3 regions of the Bacillus sp. KNSH39 genome follow, and region 3 is predicted to be linked to each of the others. Evidence: predicted binding sites of a transcription regulator. Region 3 holds the regulator's gene; each other region holds the start of a gene.
The links. Region 3 encodes LexA, which represses DNA repair genes until DNA is damaged. Its sites were predicted from a motif close to CGAACATATGTTCG; they were not measured.
Positions count from the first base shown of each region.

Region 1: the regulator LexA is predicted to act here: its motif matches at 3,752-3,765, upstream of addB (helicase-exonuclease AddAB subunit AddB).
Region 2: the regulator LexA is predicted to act here: its motif matches at 2,668-2,681, upstream of ACUL40_RS03435 (YolD-like family protein).

Region 1 is NZ_JBQXYO010000001.1:5,012,039-5,018,831, forward strand. It holds gene cspA (RNA chaperone/antiterminator CspA) at 24-227, shown strand; gene ACUL40_RS25745 (hypothetical protein) at 425-628, opposite strand; gene ACUL40_RS25750 (hypothetical protein) at 974-1,159, opposite strand; gene ACUL40_RS25755 (competence protein ComK) at 1,444-2,025, shown strand; gene ACUL40_RS25760 (TVP38/TMEM64 family protein) at 2,461-3,054, shown strand; gene lepB (signal peptidase I) at 3,111-3,674, shown strand; gene addB (helicase-exonuclease AddAB subunit AddB) at 3,791-6,793, shown strand, end outside.
Region 2 is NZ_JBQXYO010000001.1:666,845-673,637, reverse strand. It holds gene ACUL40_RS03455 (SDR family oxidoreductase) at 135-842, opposite strand; gene ACUL40_RS03450 (hypothetical protein) at 985-1,185, opposite strand; gene ACUL40_RS03445 (hypothetical protein) at 1,230-1,565, opposite strand; gene gerPF (spore germination protein GerPF) at 1,772-1,987, shown strand; gene ACUL40_RS03435 (YolD-like family protein) at 2,196-2,531, opposite strand; gene ACUL40_RS03430 (hypothetical protein) at 2,852-3,259, opposite strand; gene ACUL40_RS03425 (hypothetical protein) at 3,509-3,727, opposite strand; gene ACUL40_RS03420 (peptidylprolyl isomerase PrsA) at 4,130-4,981, opposite strand; gene ACUL40_RS03415 (glycoside hydrolase family 25 protein) at 5,184-6,182, opposite strand; gene ACUL40_RS03410 (hypothetical protein) at 6,661-6,793, opposite strand, start outside.
Region 3 is NZ_JBQXYO010000001.1:2,105,215-2,112,007, reverse strand. It holds gene ACUL40_RS10655 (N-acetylmuramoyl-L-alanine amidase) at 1-473, shown strand, start outside; gene ACUL40_RS10650 (PadR family transcriptional regulator) at 1,512-1,835, shown strand; gene ACUL40_RS10645 (DUF1700 domain-containing protein) at 1,828-2,370, shown strand; gene ACUL40_RS10640 (DUF4097 family beta strand repeat-containing protein) at 2,371-3,174, shown strand; gene lexA (transcriptional repressor LexA) at 3,265-3,885, opposite strand; gene ACUL40_RS10630 (YneB family resolvase-like protein) at 4,027-4,683, shown strand; gene ACUL40_RS10625 (DUF896 domain-containing protein) at 4,729-4,968, shown strand; gene ACUL40_RS10620 (bifunctional metallophosphatase/5'-nucleotidase) at 5,008-6,591, opposite strand; gene ACUL40_RS10615 (phosphate/phosphite/phosphonate ABC transporter substrate-binding protein) at 6,777-6,793, shown strand, end outside.

The sequences.
Region 1 (6,793 bases), 2.9 Mb from region 3:
TATTTTCTTAGGAGGAAATAATCATGGCAGTAACAGGACAAGTAAAATGGTTTAACAACGAAAAAGGCTTCGGTTTCATCGAAGTTCCAGGCGAAAACGACGTATTCGTACACTTCTCTGCAATCGAAACTGAAGGTTTCAAATCTCTAGAAGAAGGCCAAAAAGTTAGCTTCGAAATCGAAGAAGGTAACCGTGGACCTCAAGCTAAAAACGTAATCAAACTATAATTTTATAGTTGATGATGGAAAAAAGGATGGCTAATGCCATCCTTTTTTTGTTGTGGGGAAAGTTTTTTCAGAGCCTGTTTTTATATCTAAATCTCTTTTTCTATGTTACAACGGGTGAAAAATTATCTGGAATGCGTATTAGTTTCTGTAGAAGAATTAGTTCAGCAAGAGTATTTGCTGCGTATGATAGTAAATAACTATAAATTTGTATTCTCTATTGAAATAGGGGAATCTTTTCCAGATAGACCTTGAGTAACATCTTTTTTGTTAGCATTGTTGTTGGAATTTTGTACGTTTTGAGATGATGTTTCTAACAGTTGTTCTTGTTCCTTACTAGGGGTATTCAGAGCATCTGAGGGGATGCTATTAACCTGCTGGCTTAATAGATTTTCTTTGTCCATAGTATACAGCTCCTTTTTGGAATTCGATAAAAAGCAATGTAATTATAAATAGCTACTTATATATATTGTGTTTTTGAATGACATTATATACAAAACTTATATTACAAAGTTAACTAATTAACGAATTGTTAGTGATGGATAAAGATGTACAAATTTGAAGTGTTTAATAAAAATTAAAAGCGGGTAACAAGTACCAATACTCTTTCTCATGTTTTATATAAGGACCATATTACAAATCAAAAAAGATGTAGAGAACCTTGGGAGAAAATATAGTTGTTTTTTAGGGAGAAGAATAAATAAAATGATACTACAAATGTAAAAAGGCATTCCATAAAGGAAGGCCTTTTATTGTTCTTGTCCTGATTCTTTCTTCTCACGTTTTTTACATTCTGGACATTTTGATTTACGAAACGGTTTAGCAAAGAATAGCAGAATGAAAAATAAACCGAATATAATACTAGCTGAGTTTTTCACGATAATGACGCTACTATTTTTCATTTGAATCGATGGTTGGATCTCTTTTTCTTCCATAATGGCCCTCCATATATTGGATTTACATTTTAATTATAGCAAAGTTAATTGTTTTCATGATGTGAAAATAGGAAGGGATAATAAATATTTATAGGTAGTATAAATGCTGTTTTTATAACTTTAAAATTAAATCATTACTATATCGTGATTTTTTTATTTAACAAATGTTTGATAAATGATAAAAAATTGTAAAAAAGCGGAACTTGTAAGCTATTTCCTTTTCATAGATGCTAAAATTATATATGCAGCTGCTAATATAAATGGAAAAAAGGAGATAATGGAGTATGGAAAGTAAAGTGGAACGCTATGTCGAAAATTATGTTGTAACGAAAAATACGATGGCCTTACTTCCTGTCGTTCTAAGTGAAAAGAAAATTGTTACGCGAGTCGTTGAAATGAATGATTCTTTTTTCGTATTTCAAAAACCTCTAGATATTATAGAAAGAAGTTGCCGCAAGCATGGCTCTAGTTTCTTAGGCAGAAAAGAAGGAACGAAAGAGTTAACTCATATTACACATAAAGCACCGATTGCGATTAGTCCAGCAGATCAACTTTATTTTTTCCCTACCTATTCTTACTCTAGAAAAGAGTGCGCTTGGTTGTCTCATTTTTATATTGAAAGTAATAAAGAATTAAAAGATGGAAATCTTATTATTAGATTTATAAATGGCTTTGCTGTGAAATTAGAAATATCAAAAACTAGTTTTGAAAATCAACAAAATCGTACAGCAAAATTACGTACTGAATATGAAGATCGTAGGAAAAAACAAGGGAGTCCTTGTTTTAAAGAGGTTGATAAAAAAGAGGAATCAACATTAAGACCCGCTTATGAGAGTGTGTATTTTGTGAAGGAAGGCGAAGTGTGAAAGGATGGGGGAATCCCCATTCTTTTTTGTTTATCCTGTTATTTGTGGGCAGTAAGACCCCCGCCTCAAAATTCAGCGAAAGCAAAGAAGTTAAGCGGGGGATCAACAAAATCCCCACTGATTAAAGTTTCACTTTATCAGTCTTTGTAGGTAAGGCGATATATTAGAAAAACCGAGTTGTAATTGTTATATTTAGAAAATCACCATTGTAATTTCATTTACTGAAAAAATCAAAAAAACAATCTAAATAACAAAACGAATGACACGTCCTGTCGAATATTGATAGATTATCATAGCTAAATAATGAAGGAATTCTTATGAAAGATATGGAAACTTTAATAAATACATCTCCATATGTCGTATCTACCATTTCCTCTTTCATATAAGCAATGATACAGTAGGGATAGTATTTAGAGTAAAGGGGTAAAGTGTAGAATGGATTTTCAGACAATCAAAGAGTATTTTTCACCAGAAAATATGGATCATATTGTTGAGAGTTATAAAGCGTTCGGACCACTTCTTGGTATTGGTTTACCGATGATAGAGGCGTTGATTCCAGCATTACCGCTTATCGTATTTGTACTGGCGAATGCTGTTGCATTTGGCTTTTGGCTCGGTTTTCTTTATTCATGGCTTGGATCAGTAATGGGTGCATTACTTGTCTTTTTCATCATCCGCCATTTTGGTCGCAGTCGTTTCTTTTCGTTTGTAAATAAGCATGAGAGAGTACGAAAAGCAATGGGGTGGATTGAAAGGAAAGGATTCGCACCGATTTTTGTTATATTTTGTTTTCCGTTTACACCGTCAGCGCTCATAAATGTTGTCGCTGGTTTATCCCGAATTAGTGTAAAACAGTTTGGTCTAGCGTTAGCATTCGGAAAACTTGTGATGATTTTTATTTTAACGTATATCGGTCATGATTTAATGTCATTTATTCATAATCCGGTGAAATCAGTTATTGTAGCGATTGGTATTTTTATTTTATGGTATGTCGGTAAGAAAATCGAAGTAAAGTTAGAACTACATTAAGAATAGTCTTCTTTGTAAAGGAAAGCTTCAGTATTAAAGGATAAGGGGAGAAGCAGATGAAGAAAACTTTGAAAAAAGAAGGCATGGAGTGGATACGAACAATTTTAATTGGTGTATTATTAGCTGTATTTTTTCGAACGTTTTTCTTTTCAACGTATGTTGTAGAGGGGAAGTCAATGATGCCGACATTGCAAGATGGCAATATGCTAGTTGTAAATAAGGTGAGTTATCAAGTTGGGGACTTGAACAGATTTGACGTTGTGGTATTTCATGCGAATAAAAAAGAGGACTATGTAAAGCGGATTATCGGTTTACCTGGAGATCATATTGAATATAAGCAGGATAAGTTATATATAAACGGTCAATTTATTGATGAGCCGTATTTAGAGAAGTATAAGAAAGAGATAAACGGAAGGCAACTAACAGGCGACTTTACATTAGAAGAGTTAACGAAAGAAAAACTGGTGCCACCTGGGTTTATTTTTGTAGTAGGTGATAACCGGCTCGGGAGCTGGGATAGTAGACACTTTGGCTTTGTAAAAGCTGATACAGTCGTCGGTAAAGTTGATTTGCGATATTGGCCAATTCAAGAGGTGCAAACGAATTTTTCAAAAGGTTGATATAATAGATAGAAGTATAGAAAAAGGCAAACAACTCAGTTTGTCTTTTTTCGTGTCCTATAATACAATTATAGTAGCAAACTAACGTTCGTTATGTAAGTGAAAGGTGGGGTTACATGTCACTTCGATTTGTGATTGGTAGAGCGGGAAGTGGAAAAAGTACACTTTGTTTACGCGAAGTGCAAGAAGAGTTAAAACAACGCCCGAGAGGGAAAACAATATTATATCTTGTGCCAGAACAGATGACATTCCAGACGCAGCAGGCGTTAATTGGAAGTGAGGATGTAAGAGGTTCTATTCGGGCACAAGTTTTTAGTTTTTCACGATTAGCGTGGAAGGTACTGCAAGAAGTTGGCGGAGCGAGTCGTCTTCATATTGATGAAGCTGGTGTACATATGTTACTCCGTAAAATTGTAGAGTCTCGTAAAGATGGATTATCGGTGTTCCAAAAAGCAGCGGAGCAAAACGGTTTCTTTGAACATCTTGGCAGTATGATTGCAGAGTTTAAACGTTACAATGTAACGCCATCTAACGTATATGAAATGTGGCAACAATTAGATGCGCATAGTAGCAGTGCCGAACAAAAGTTACTAGCGAATAAAGTGTATGATTTACAGCTATTATACGATGATTTTGAACGTGCTTTAATTGGAAAATACTTAGATTCAGAAGACTACCTGCAATTGCTAGTGGAAAAGCTTCCGCAGTCTGAATATGTAAATGGTGCGGAAATTTATATAGATGGATTTCATTCATTCTCCCCGCAAGAGTTAGAGATTGTAAGACAGCTTATGATTTGCGGAGCGAGAGTTACGATCACGTTAACGATAGATGAAAAAACGTTAGCGCAGCCAGTAAATGAACTCGATTTATTTTATGAAACGACGTTAACGTATGAAAAAATAAAACAAGTAGCGCGTGAAGAGAAAATAGAAATTGAAAAAACAATTCCACTTATGGAACAGCCGCGTTTTCATTCTCCGGCATTAGCGCATTTAGAAGCGCATTATGAAGCGCGTCCGAATGAAAAATTTAACGGTGAAGCGAGTGTAACGATTAGTACAGCTGCGAATTTACGAGCGGAGGTAGAAGGTGTTGCTCGTGAAATTCGTAAACTTGTTGCGGATGAAAAATATCGTTACCGAGATATTGCAGTGCTTCTTCGTAATGGGGAAAGTTATTACGATGTGATGCGAACGTTATTTACAGATTACAATATCCCGCACTTCATCGATGAAAAGCGCCCAATGTCACACCACCCATTGGTAGAATGTATTCGTTCTGCACTCGAGATTATTAGTGGGAATTGGCGTTATGATGCGGTGTTCCGCTGCGTGAAAACAGAGCTTTTATATCCATTAGACGTAAGAAAAGAAGCGATGCGTGAAGAAATGGATGAATTTGAAAATTACTGTTTAGCGTACGGTGTACAAGGAAAGAGATGGACTGCTGAAGATCCATGGATGTATCGCCGCTATCGTTCTCTTGATGATACGAACGGGATGATTACAGACAGTGAACGTGAAATGGAAGAGAAAATAAATAGGCTACGTGACGTTGTAAGAACACCTGTTATTCGCATGCAAAAAAGGTTAAAGCGTGCAGGAACAGTTATGCAAATGTGTGAAGCAGTTTACTTGTTTTTAGAAGAACTGGATGTTCCGAAAAAACTAGAAGAATTACGTATACGTGCAGAAGAAAGTGGAGATTTCTTATTTGCGACAGATCATGAACAAGTATGGGAAGAAGTAATGAGCCTTCTTGATACATTTGTAGAGATGCTTGGGGAAGAGAAAATGTCTCTTTCTATGTTTACTGACGTTATGTCGACTGGTCTTGAGGCACTTCAATTTGCTAACATTCCGCCGTCATTAGACCAAGTGTTAATTGCTAATATTGATCACTCCAGATTATCTGATGTGAGAGCAACGTTTATTATAGGTGTAAATGAGGGTGTCATTCCAGCAGCACCTATGGATGAAGGTATGCTTTCTGATGAGGAAAGAGAAGTTCTTGGTGCGGCAGGGATTGAATTAGCGCCAACGACGAGACAAACTTTGTTAGAAGAACAGTTCGTTATGTATCAAATGGTAACGAGAGCATCTGAGAAGTTATACATTTCATGCCCGCTTGCAGATGAAGAAGGAAAGACGTTACTTGCGTCTAGCTTTATTAAGAAAATAAAAAGAATGTTCCCTAATGTGAAAGATTCATTTATTACGAATGACGTAAATGATTTATCACGTTCAGAACAAATTTCATATGTAGCAACGCCAGAAGTAACGTTATCTTACGTTATGCAGCAACTACAAACGTGGAAGCGATACGGATTTGAAGGGAATTTAGACTTTTGGTGGGACGTATATAATTTCTACGTAACTTCAGATGAATGGAAACAAAAAAGTAGCCGCGTCTTATCAAGTTTATTCTATCGAAATCGTGCGAAGAAACTAAGTACAGCAGTAAGTAGAGATTTATACGGAGATATAATTAAAGGAAGCGTCTCTCGTATGGAACTATTTAATCGTTGTGCATACGCTCATTTTGCGCAGCACGGTTTATCGCTTAGAGAGCGTGATATTTTCAAGCTTGATGCGCCAGACATCGGCGAATTATTCCATGCGGCATTAAAGAAAATTGCGGACAAGTTATTGCGTGAAAACCGCACTTGGGCGGATTTATCCATAAAAGAGTGTGAGCATCTTTCTGTTTTAGTAATAGAAGAAATTGCGCCGTTATTACAACGACAAATTTTATTAAGTTCAAACCGTCATTTCTATTTAAAACAAAAACTACAACAAATCATTTTCCGTACGTCAATCATTCTTCGTGAACATGCGAAGTCAAGCGGATTCGTACCAGTTGATTTAGAGGTGCCGTTCGGTATGGGAGGTACAGGGTCACTTCCGCCGATGGAATTCTCATTACCAAATGGTGTAAAGATGGAAGTAGTCGGCCGTATTGACCGTGTTGATAAGGCAGAAGATGAAAACGGGACGTTCTTACGTATTATTGATTATAAATCAAGTTCAAAAGCGTTAGATTTAACGGAAGTGTATTACGGATTAGCACTTCAAATGTTAACGTATTTAGATGTTGTTACTTCGAATGCACAGACG
Region 2 (6,793 bases), 1.4 Mb from region 3:
ATCACCTATTTAAATATTTTCTAAAGCTTTCAAAACAAACAAATCTCACCCTTAATCTTTTATTTTATTTTTTAGATGTAATTTTGTGAATGATATAATGTGCTACTAATATAAAAGCACCTTAAAGGTGCTTTTTATATGCATGCTGGGCATGTCAATGAATCTCCATTTTTATCTATTGTTATATTCAATATATATTCAATTGCTTTATGTGACCAAGTTTCAGGTGTAGGCGATTCATTTATATATTGTGGCGCACATGACTTCAGCATTGGAGTACTAATACTCCCTCCAGGATCTAAAGCAACTACAGCCATGCCATGGGGTAATTCCAGGGCCATAGATTTAGTGATACCTTCAATAGCAAATTTCGAGGCACAATATGGCGCAAGCTCAGCCTCACCTTCTCTCCCCCAACTAGAACTCATATTAATGATAATTCCTTCTTTCCTAGCTACCATCGCTGGAACAAATGCTCTTATTACATTTACTACACCATTCACGTTTACATTCATTACATTTTCGAATTCTTGAGCCGTAATTTTCCAAAGTTGTGCATTTTGATTTACAATCGATGCATTATTTATTATCATATTGGGAGCTGTATGTGTATTAAGTATATAATTTGCCCAATTGTTAACTTGCTGAGAATCTGAAACATCAATTACTTGGAAATCATGTATTTTACTGTACTGTTTTTTTAGTTCTTCAATTTTATCTTTTGAACGTCCACAACCATATATGTTCCACCCTAATTCATGAAATCGATCAACCATCGCACGCCCTAACCCTTGTGTCACGCCTGTAATAATTACAGATTTACTAATTTCTTTTCGCTTCATTTCTCTCATCCTCCTTCCCTATATCTTACTCTCTTCATTTTTATTCAGCGATTTACTATAGTATTAACTCAACTCATACTTTAGTAATGGTTTTGATATTGTATACATAAACAAAAAAAGTAACCATCATGGTTACTTTTTGCTATATATCTAAAAATTCATTGTTTATTTCATTATTGTTTTTATATTTCAACTTCTCTTTTCCACATTTCTCACACTGGTAAATATAAACTACACCTAATGTACCTTTTTTAAAATCCTCATTATCCTGCATCTTAATAAAAATATATTTATGTTTACAATGCGATTCACCCAAATAATTTTTAAACCACTTTTTCAACACAACACATTCCACCTTTATGATAGAACCTTTATTTAGCTGCTTTATTACATACTTTTATTTAAATGTTCAATCTCATCTTGCAACTTTTTAAATTGCTCAAAATGCATGGTAATAGATTGGCTACTACCATAATCAACATTTTGTTTCACTAATATAACACCCGTATCATGAAAAAGCGCTTCAAGTTCTTTCCTAATAGACACTTTCGCAATATGAGCTGTTTTAATTGCAGATAAAATTGCAATTTCATTAAACTTTAATTTTATTTCATTTGGACAAAATGCGTCTTCAACTAATATAACTTCATTACTATAAATTAGTGCAACAAGATTACTTGATTTGGCATCTGTTAAATCAACTTTTTTCATAATATCTTTCATTACATTTTGCCTCCTTTATTTTCATATATATCGATTATACAAATTTTTTAAAAAATTACTCAACTTTATTATATTAATTTTAACACACTTTTATTGAAATCCATGCTCCAAACGTTTTACTATTCCACAATTTTTATTATATGAACCATCTGGACTATAACTCCATATAGTAATGTTAACAACTTTTTATAAAGCAGGTGAAAATTATGCCATCAGTTGTAGGAAATTTAGTTGTACAAAATAGTAATGGATCATTTAACTTAGGTGATTTCTACAACGTTTCTCCGAAAGAAAATACGAAAGCTTATAATGGTTCCGGCGCATCAAACGTTGGTTTTGTTGTTAATACTTTTAGCGGTGTTAGCGCGACCAATACATTTGATTCTGACCTTGCAGATCAAAACCAAGTGGGTACAGCCTAATCTTATGTTCAACTTTTTGTATAGAAAATTTTAATTTGTCTATACTATAATCAGGCTGTTTGACAGCTCTTATCGATTTTGGAGTACCCTATCTTTTTCTCCCTTTCCCTGGGGCTCAGCAGCTAGCACAAAGCTAGCTGCTTTTTCTTATATTATTTGTCTCATAAATCAGAAATAAAAAAAGCTGCCATTTAATATTCAGCTTCTTTTACATTATTTCAATAATATCCATAGCGTTAAATACGTAAGTTTTATAAAAGGCGTCTGTACAAATTACAATTTGTTTTACCGGATTGATATGTACAACAGTCATGTAGCTTGTTAATATGTAACCATCTTCAAAATATGTTACCAATATTTCTTTCTCAGACAGTAATGACGTTAATAATTTATCAGAAATCCTCTCTTTTGCTTCATTTGTTAAAAGCGGTTTTTGTACTTTTAATTTCTCTCCAATAATCTTTCTCATATTTAAAAGTTTTTCGGACATTACTGTAAACGGAACCCACTCTCTTTCTTCTTTTTGTATCTTTACATCGTTCATTTTTTATCTCCTTGATCATTTATACATTTATTTATTCATGCTATCCCTTAGTTATTTTTAATACTTACTAAACTCGAATTTACTTCTAAACTATAATTAGGTTACCTCTCAAAAGAACATTCGTTCTTATTATACACGAACTTACGTTCCTTTGAGAAGAGCTATACTTATTATTTCTTAACAAAAAACATAATTTTATTTATCTCCATATTTTTTCCTTTATCAAATAAACTTTTCATTTCTTATATAAAATGCATATAAAAACTAAAAGGCGACTTCACACAAAGTGAAATCGCCTTTTTCTAAAAAATATTCAAAGCTTATTTTTCTATCCTAACTAATGTTCTTTCTGGAATACATAATTCATCTATATTAAAATGATTTATTTTTAAGTTCAATTCCCCTACTCGTTCCTTATCTTCATCACCAACCCAACAACTAAATAATTCGAAATAGTCTCCATCTTCCAAATAACTTTCCATAATCTTGCATAAAGTTAAAAGTTTTTCTTTCGCTTCTTTTTTTTCCTTTACATTTTGCCACTCGACCAGTTCAATTCCCCAATTAGTTGAAACCTCATATGTGTAATTTGTTTGGAATTGATAATCTTGTACAATTTCAAGCATACTTTCATCTGAAAAACACGGTCCAAAAACAATTACATCATTAGAATCTGGATCCGTTAACGGAATTTCTACATTACAGCCTGTGTAACTTGCTAAACTCATTTTATACTCCTTCAATATTCGTATAAAAAATACTTCATAGTATATTTATTTACTCAAATATAAAATCCCTGCCTAAACGAAAAAGTTTTAAATTTTTATCGTTTATTAACCATCTATAACTGAAAACATATACTATGATGAACGAACTCACAAAGCATAAGAAAAGAGAGCATTTACAACACTCTCTTTTCTTACATACTCTATGGAACTTTACAAAACTGAATCAGTGATTTTTATTATTATATTTTATTACATATACTTAGGTTGTACTATTATATGTAACTCTCTCTCTGTATCCGCTTTTTTCGGATGACGAAAATAATTAAGTTCGTACTTTAACACTTTATACTCAACCATCCCAATTTTAATCCCTTTCGTTTCTTTTAATATAACTAATAAATCACTTATATTTTCATCATATGACTCAAAAATTTTCGCTCCGCCCTCTCCTTGAAAGATTACTTTCATATATTCTCCCCACCTTAATTTATTGATGTGGTAAATGATGCGTTTAAAACGATTCATTCTTTATCCTAAAATTTTCACAACAAAAAGAACATCCTTTCCAATCGAATGCTCAGCTTTTTACTAATTATCCATGTTAAATATTTATTCAAAAACATTATATGTATTATTTTTTAAATTATGTTCGATATTCATTATTAAAGAGTAAATATATGTAATAAACTTGCATAATGAAAACCGTAAAATATCCACTTTCGTTGAAATAATTATAAACCATAATTTCCCATTGTAATTCTTAATATTTAAATGTAATATTGTATTGTCTTACTATCTATTTATAACTCACACACTAATTAGAAAAGGGAACTCTATATGAGTTCCCTTTTCTAATTATGATTACAGTCATTATTTCTTTTCTAGAAATTTAAATGTATCTTTAAATTCTTTATTATTCACTTTAATATCAGCATCTTTCAATAAATCATTGACTACTTGTTGTTTCCATTTACCTGTCGTATCTTGTAGTCTTTGTTGTTCTATATCTTTACGAATTTTATCCTTTACTTCATCAAATGGCTTCAATTCTTTTTTATCCGTCACTTTAATAATATGGTAACCGTAAGTTGTTTTAACCGGATCACTTACTTGGCCTGCATCTAATTTATACGCAGCTTCCTCAAATTCTTTCACTGTTTGCCCAGGAGCAAAACCAGATATTTCCCCGCCCTGTTCCTTTGAACCAGTATCCTCTGAATACTGTTTTGCTAAGGCAGCAAAATCTTCACCATTATTTACTTTCTCCTTTATTTCTTTAGCCGTTTTTTCATCTTTCACTAAAATGTGACTTACTTTCATTTCTGGTTTATAGTTATTTTTCACATCTTTATCTGTAACTGTTGCTTTAATCGCTTTCTCAAATGCAATTTCTGGCTTCATTTTTTCTTTTAATTCATCTTCGTTTTTCAATCCAAGTTGTTCTAAAGTCGATTTAAAGTTCTCACCCATTTTATCTTTTGCTTCTTCTACTTTCTTTTTTGCTTCCTCATCTGAAACTTTATATTTATCTAACAATGCCTTACTTAACATCATTTGATATAAAGTACTTTCTCCATATTGTTGTCGTAATTCTTTACTTAATTCTTTCTCTGTAACATTCCCTACTTTTGATGTTACTACGTTGTCTGAGGAACCACATGCAGATAATGCTAGCATCACGCATGAAATAATTGTTCCAATAAATATTTTTTTCTTTTTCAATTCAAATACCTCACTTTTATCATTATGCAAATTAACTATACACAGTCATTGTGAAAACAGTGTGTTTTCTACATGTAATTCATTTCATATGAGTAGACTATGTATCATGTATTTTCATTTTTAAACGTAAAGAGTCTTCTTACTATTATGTATAGTAAGAAGACTCTTTACGTACTCCTTAAAAACAATACTGCCGCTATAGTTACTTAATAATTACATGTTTTTCAGGTATCCAACTATTCTGCCCGATATCTACCGCATTTCCCACTCTACCCCACACTCGAAAAGATGTCGATCCATCTATATTCCCTTTATAATTCATACATTCAGGCTCTTCATAATAATTTACTCCGTAACCGACAGGATATTTCGAAGTTGCATAAAACCATTTCACATTAAAATGTTTTAAATATGCCCACTGCTTATCGTTCTCTAAACAAATCATATCTTGCTCACCGCCTCCCCAATAACCTGTTAAGATTAAATATGGAATTTTCTGAGTGAGTGCACCTGTAAATTGAGGGGTCATGGGAGTTTCATATAAATTTATTCCGTATCCATCAGGATATTTCGAAACTGCAATACCAATGCCATTCGGTTGCTGTGTATACACTATGTTAGATTGATTTGCTTTGTTGGAATCTATAAACCAAGAAAGTGACTTATTTCCTACTAATCGATTCAGATCACATTTCCCAATCCCAGGAACATTCCCTGAATCCGTATATTGCCACATATCGCATGGATATGCTGGCTTATTCCCTCCATAACGAGGGATCCATACAAAATCAGCTTCAATATTACATGCTCCAAATGATAAATACGTGTGATGCCCTACGTATAATCCTACTTTTTCCGCACCTAAACGGCGTAATTCATCAATAAATGCCTGTATCCCGCCTTGCATATCTGCCATCGTTTGAACTTCTACGTCCGCCACCCAAAACTTAGCTGATTGATCACCACGATTCCAAAAATCTTGTGCCTCTTTCTTTGCATCAGCAATAGATATAAAACGGCAAAAAGCATAATTACCGAATGGGATACTATGCTTTTTCATTTCACTAACATAATTTTGATACATAAAATCCACCGTATTAGAGCCATCTTGAACTCTAGCAATCACTAAATCTAGCTGAGATGCTGCAATATCCCAATTAATAGTTCCATTCCATTTTGAAATATCTACAATATACCCCATACATTCCAGCTCCTTTTGAATGTCTTATTCATAGCTTGTTTTATTGTAAGCCTCCTCTCTCTAAAACTAGCTATCTATAATATAAATAAAAAGAATCTTTACTGTTTTTCAAAATATATTCTCTTTCAGAAATATTTCTATCAACTTTAACATGTATGCCACATAAAACATTCGAAATATACCCTACTATTCATTTATTATGTAATCTCGTCCTATCAATCATTTTTACAGATATTAAAAAAAATCTCCTGTATTATTAAATTATAACTTTCAGTATCGATTTCCTTTCAACTAAAAAATTTCATCCCTCATTTTCTATATATTCTTAAGTCAAAATTACTACCTCTACATGAAATTTGAGATTTAGAAAAATTTTAATTAATTGAAGTTTACTCCTATTAAATTACAATTTTCCAACCTGAACACTATTGGTGCATAAAAAAGACATTTTCTATTACTGAAAATGTCTTTTTACAGTTTAATAAAACAACTTTGGTGCTAAATCTGTATTTTGTAATTGTGAGTTTTCACTGCTCATAACACAACTTGTGGAAAATAGAATTGGGATACCACAAACCTCATCATTCATTACATCACGAAACACATTGGCC
Region 3 (6,793 bases):
CGGTTGATGCTAAACCACAAGAGTCAAATGATTTACCTAGCATAGTGGAGGCGAATGGTGTTGTAAATATTGAGGGATACAATGTAAACTTGCGTTCTGGACCATCAACTAAGAACAAAGTCATTCGTAAACTACAAAAGGGTGAGACATATAAAGTAGGTAAGAAGGTAGGAGATTGGTTAGATATTGGAAGTAATCAGTGGATTTATTATGATTCCTCATATATCCGTTACAAGGGGATGGATGCTTCTACATTAGTTGGTAAAAAGGTTATTTCCAAAGTGGACAATCTACGATTCTATGAATCCCTATCTTGGCAGGATAAAGATGTTGCTGGTACTGTAAATATAGGATTAGGATTCACTATTGATGCTAAAGTAAGTGTAAATGGATCTCCACAATATAAAGTACACAACAGCAAAGGGAAAACATACTATTTAACAGCAAATGAAATTTATATATATGTGAAATAAAAAAAGACCGCCTGTAATAGGTGGTCTTTTTTTATTTATTATATTCGTAATTTCTATGAGTTCTAAATCAATTGATTTTTCTATTTTCAAAGTTCAATCAATTTGTCTATGTACCAATGAGTTTGTACTCCTATATATCGATTCTATTTTGAGGATGGTCTAATATTATTTATTTCTATTTAATATAGACTGAAGAGACTGTTCTACCTTACACATTTCACCTAATATAGGATTATCATAATAACTACAAGAGTCGAGATGTGCTCAAACGCTATCAAAAATCTTGAAATCTAGTCTGGATAGTAAAGAAAGTTCTTTAGTTTCTAATATAACGACAGCTGCTTTGTAATGTTTATTTATATCATCAATCATTCTTTCCAAGATGTTAATAATATTATTTATTTGTTTTTTAATTCAGTAATATTTTTAGCATGCATTAGTATTTAAATACCTCTATTTTAAGTGTTTATTTGGTGCTTTTTGTATATCGATAATCCATTTTAAAGGCCAATTTTGTAGAAGTAAAACTGGATCCACCACCTTTAAACTTGCTCCCACTTATTTTGGATTTTTAGCGCAATTTAAAACTTGTTAAATTCAGAGGATATATTCCATACATAAGTTCACCGATGGGAACGCGGTCGGTATATGTCCCTATACGAAAAGAAAAGCTTTGATACTATGGTATCCGGACTTTTCTTTTCGCGGGCAAAAGAGGCGCTTGTGAAATGTCTGAAAAAATCAAAGAGATTATTTGAGGTGGTACCGTATATTTTTAATTTAATGTAAAAGGTTTAATCATTTTGCAGTTCAGGAAGAGGTGGTTGAACAAGTGTTTAATATGCGTGGTAGCTGTGAACATATATAGAATAATTGTATTGTATGTTTTGCTCGACGTTTGATGTTGTGAGTGTGAATAGTGCTAAATATAAAAATGAAAAATACAGTACCTTGCAATAAACAATACTAAGTGGTATATTATGGATAAAACAGGTACCGTGTATTGAACAGTACTAGGATAGGAAAGGAGGATGGCACTTGAACGTTCAGTTTAAAAAAGGTGTGCTTGAACTTTGTGTATTAGCACTTGTAAAACGTAAAGATAGTTACGGTTATGAACTTGTTCAGCAAATTTCTAATAAATTTTTAATATCGGAAGGGTCAGTATACCCTTTATTACGTCGTTTGACGAAAGAAGGGTATTTTCAAACGTATTTAAAGGAATCTACGGAAGGGCCACCTCGTAAATATTATCAATTAACAGAGCAAGGGGAGACGCAATTTCATTTGTTAGTAACAGAATGGCGTGATTTTGCGAAAGGGGTACAAGAAATTATTGAAGGGGTGGAATGGGATGAGTAAAGAAGGGTTTCTTAAAGAATTATCAAGTTATCTTAGAAAGTTACCAGAGGAAGAGAGGCAAGATATTTTATTGGATTATGAAGAGCACTTTCAGTTTGGACTAGAAGAGGGGAAAACTGAATCGGAAATAATACAGGGCCTTGGTTCTCCGAAAGTAATCGCGAAAGAATTACTTGCGATGTATCGCTTCGATGAAATGAAAAAAAATCCATCGACTTCAAATGTGACAAGAGCTGTTATGGCAGCGATTGGACTTAGTTTGTTTAATTTTATTATTGTGTTAGGCCCGTTAGTCGCAATTATTGCTTTTATATTTTCTTTTTGGATCGGTGGTATTGCTAGTGTAGTAACACCATTTTTCGTTATTGGAAAAGTATTTATGGGTACTTTTATATGGTTGGATCTTTTCGTTAGTATAACGTTTGTTGGGGTAGGTTTATTGTTATGTATTATCGCTTTTTATAGTACAAAGTGGTTCAAGAGATTGTGTGTACGATATGTAATATGGAACTTCAAAATGATAAAAGGAGAGTAAATGATGAAAAAACTATTTTTAATCGCTATCGCTTGTATCATTATTGGAGTAATAGGAATTTCCCAAACATATGAAAAAGCAGTACAAACTGCTGAAAAAGGCGATAAAGAAAATGTAATTAAAAACGAAACATTAAAAAATATAGAAGTTAAGTTAGATGCCGGGGATATTATTGTCCAAAAATCTCCTGACTCTTCTTTTTATGTAAAGCAATCGGGAGATGTACGTAAACAAGAGATTCGTATCGCAGAAGATGGTGACACATTAAAAATTATTGGGGAAAGAGAAAAAGGTGCTTCATTTGATTTTTCTTTTTACGATTTTAGGTTTCAAACGTCTAAATTGACTCTCCTTGTGCCCGAACGCTCTTACCAAGATGTAAAAGTAAATTCATCTGCTGGACAAATCGAAATGAGTGATGTGAAAAGTGATAGCGTAAGTGTTAGAACACTTGCTGGAGAAGTAGAGTTGAAACAAGTAACGGCTAAGAATGTGGAGGGATCGACAAAAGCTGGTGAGGTGAACTTTAAGAAGGTATTAGGGAAAGTGACCGCAAAAACAACAAGTGGGGAAATAAATATTCAAGATCATGATTCTAAGTATAATCTAGAAGCCAGTTCAACTGCGGGAGATATAGATATTACTTTATCGGAAAAACCACAAGATGCGGTAATTACTGGGCAAAGTGCTGCTGGAGATGTAACAATTTTTAATGAAGAAAATAAAAATGTAACAATTGGAAATGGCAGTAAAAAGATTAGCGGTAAAACGGCTGCGGGAGATGTGACGATTGAAACTCGTTAATAAGAAATAGAATGCATGGAAATCTATCAAAATACAAAAAGAAGATAATTACCTTATTTATATACGGTAATTATCTTCTTTTTGTTATTTTTAATGTAAATCACGATATACGCCAATTACTTTCCCGATAACTGACACTTGTTTTAAAATGATAGGTTCTAATGAAGAGTTTTCTGGTTGTAGACGGAAATGGTCTTTTTCTTTATAGAAACGTTTAACTGTTGCTTCGTTATCCTCTGTTAAAGCGACTACAATTTCACCATTATATGCAGACTGCTGTTGGCGAACAACAACTAAATCTCCATCGAAAATACCAGCTTCAATCATACTATCTCCAGAAATACGTAACATGAACACTTGGTCTGCTCCAGCAACAATACTAGCTGGAAGTGGGAAATGTTCTTCTACGCTTTCGACCGCTGTAATTGGTAACCCAGCAGTGACTTTTCCGACAATTGGAACTTGAATAACAGATTGTGTTTCCGTATCCATTCGGTCTTCACCTAAAATTTCAATGGCACGTGGTTTTGTTGGATCGCGTCGAATGTATCCTTTTTCTTCTAATCGTGATAAATGTCCGTGCACTGTAGAACTAGAAGCGAGGCCGACTGCTTGACCAATTTCACGTACGGAAGGTGGATATCCTTTTTCTTGTACTTTTAGCTTAATAAAGTCGAGAATGTCTTGCTGGCGTTTCGTTAACTTTTCCATGTTTTCTAACACCTCGTTTTCTTTCATTTTTCTTATTAATAAGTATAACATGTGAAAAAACATTCTACAAACATAAGTTCGAACAAATGGCGGATTTATGTTACACTATAGGGAAATAATAGGGAGAAAGAGGGGTTCAAAATGAATGCAATTATTTATGCACGTGTGAGTACAACGAAAGAAGCGCAAGAAACATCATTATTACGTCAAAAAGATGAATTATTGCATTTAGCTGAGCGCTATCAAATGAATGTTACTAAGGTGATTGAAGAGCAGGCTAGTGGATATACAATTGAACGTGACGGTATATTAGAGGTGTTGGATACAATTCGAGACGAACAAATTGATGTGTTACTTATACAAGATGAAACGCGTCTTGGTAGAGGAAATGCGAAGATCGCGTTAATGCATTGTTTACATAAAGAAGGCATAAAAGTATATACGCATACACATAATGGTGAATTACAATTGTCGGATTCTGATTCAATGGTATTAGATATTATTGGTATTGTTGAAGAATATCAAAGAAAGATTCATAATTTGAAAATTAAACGAGGTATGCAACGTGCAGTAGAAAAAGGTTATCGTCCAGAAAAAAATTTAAAAAATCGTCATTTAAGTGTAGGAAGAGAGAAAAAAGAAGTGCCAATTGAGGAAATTGTACGTTTGCGAAAAAGTGAACTCACGTTTGAAGAAATTGCAGCAACATTACGTGGATTTGGTCATAATGTTTCAAAGGCGACTGTACATCGTAGATATGTAGAGTATACGAAGCAATTGCTTGATAAAGAAGAGTAACTATTGTATGATAATAATCAGTTTTGATTAGAAGGGGGATTCGAGATGATTAATCACGAACTCGTTGAACGCATTAACTTCTTAGCGAAAAAAGCAAAAGCTGAAGGTTTAACTGAAGAAGAGCAACGTGAGCGTCAATCGCTACGTGAACAATATTTAAAAGGATTTCGTCAAAATATGTTAAACGAACTTAAAGGTATTAAAGTTGTTAACGAAGAAGGTACAGATGTTACACCGACGAAATTAAAAGCTTTAAAAAAGCAAGATAATGCAAAATTAAATTAAAAGATGGGCGAAGCCCATCTTTTTTATATGTAAAAATCGTTATTTAATAACTTTCCAGTTGTTATTAACTGTTGCTTCTATCGTTTTATGTTCCAATATATAATTAGCGATAAGTTCAGACATATCTGTGGGTATATCTTTTACTACCGGTTTGTTTTGAAACATAAAGAAATTTCCCCCGCCACTTGCACGATAATTATTCATTACAACGTCATATTCTTCATTCATATTAAGAGGAGCACTGTTATGCTGTAAAGATTCTACTCTTTCACCAATTGGTTTTGAAATGTTTAATACGTATGAAATCCCTTCCCACATATCATAATTATAATGTTGTGGCTTTGGTTCTATGTAGGTAGGACTTACGGTGATGGATCCATCTGTTTTTAATGTGAAATAAGAAGCAGAGAGTTCAAGAGCATTTTTTATATCCGCTCCAGTTATTCTAATTACTTTTAATGTGTTTGGATAAATATAATTAGAAACGATGTCACGCATTGTTACATGTTCCGGGAAACCTGGAGATGTATTATGGAACAAACTTGTACAAGAAATTGATACATTAGCTATATCCATCTGTATTTTATTTATGAATTCGATAAAAGGATGATCATGCAAACGAGTTTGCATAGCATCTGAAATTTGCATATCCCCCTGAATGATTCCAATAGGTTGATCAAGCCACTTTTGTGTTTTCTCTTCGTAATCGGCTACCAATGAAAGTACATCTTGGTCAGCCTCAACTCCTTGTACAGATAATAATTCAGAAGAACTCTCTTTTTTAACCCATTTATGTTTTGTTTTTTCGAATGTTATTTTTACTTTTCCAACTGAGTTTCCATTACATCCGGTCTGTAAAATTGTTACACCGTTAGCCATTGTGTGAGCAATTTCCCGGTGTTGGTGGCCTGTTAATAAAATATCTATGTCGTCAATTTCATGGCACATTGCATATCCTTGGTTTTCTCCTGTTAAAACTTCAGTCGGTACCCCGGTTTGTAAATCTCGTTCAACTCCCCCGTGATACGCTACGACTAGTAAATCTGGTTTCTCATGTTTGCGAATGTAAGAAACCCACTTTTTCGTTGTTTCTAATGCATCTTCAAATTGTAAGTCTTTAATGTGATGGGGTTGTTCCCAATTGGTAATGTAGTGCGTTGTCACCCCTAAAATAGCAATTTTTATATTGGATTCAATCTGTTTGATTATATAAGGTTTTCCGAAATAAGGTTTCTTTATGTTTTTATCTAAAATGTTTGCTGATAGGTACGGGAAGTTCGCAGTAGTCACAGCGTTATTTAATATACCCATCCCGTAATTAAACTCATGATTGCCGATAATTGCAGCGTCATACTGTAAGTAATTTGCTAATAAGGACATTGGGTTTTTTTTGTTTTTTTCGTATGTAACATAATGATAAGTAAATGGTGTTCCTTGAATAAAGTCGCCATTATCAATTAAAAGAACGTTTGTATTTTGGGAACGTTCTTTTTTTATAAGAGTAGAAATTTTAGCTAAACCAAGTTCTGCTGGGGAGTTATCTTGGTAGTGAATAGGATAAACAGTGCCATGTATATCGCTTGTTAATAAGATGTTTAAAGTTACAGTTTGATTTTGTTCCAATATGACTCACCTTTTCTATTGTTATCTTCCAATTCATCATATCAAATATGTGAAGAGAATTTTAATGTGAGTGTATAGAATGTGTAAAGATTCTGTAAATAATCAATTATTTGTAAAAATATGTGATATATTTCTTCATGTTTATGAAAGGTTATTTTATAACAATGAAAAATGGAGGCATTAATATGTTGAAAAAAGTTTT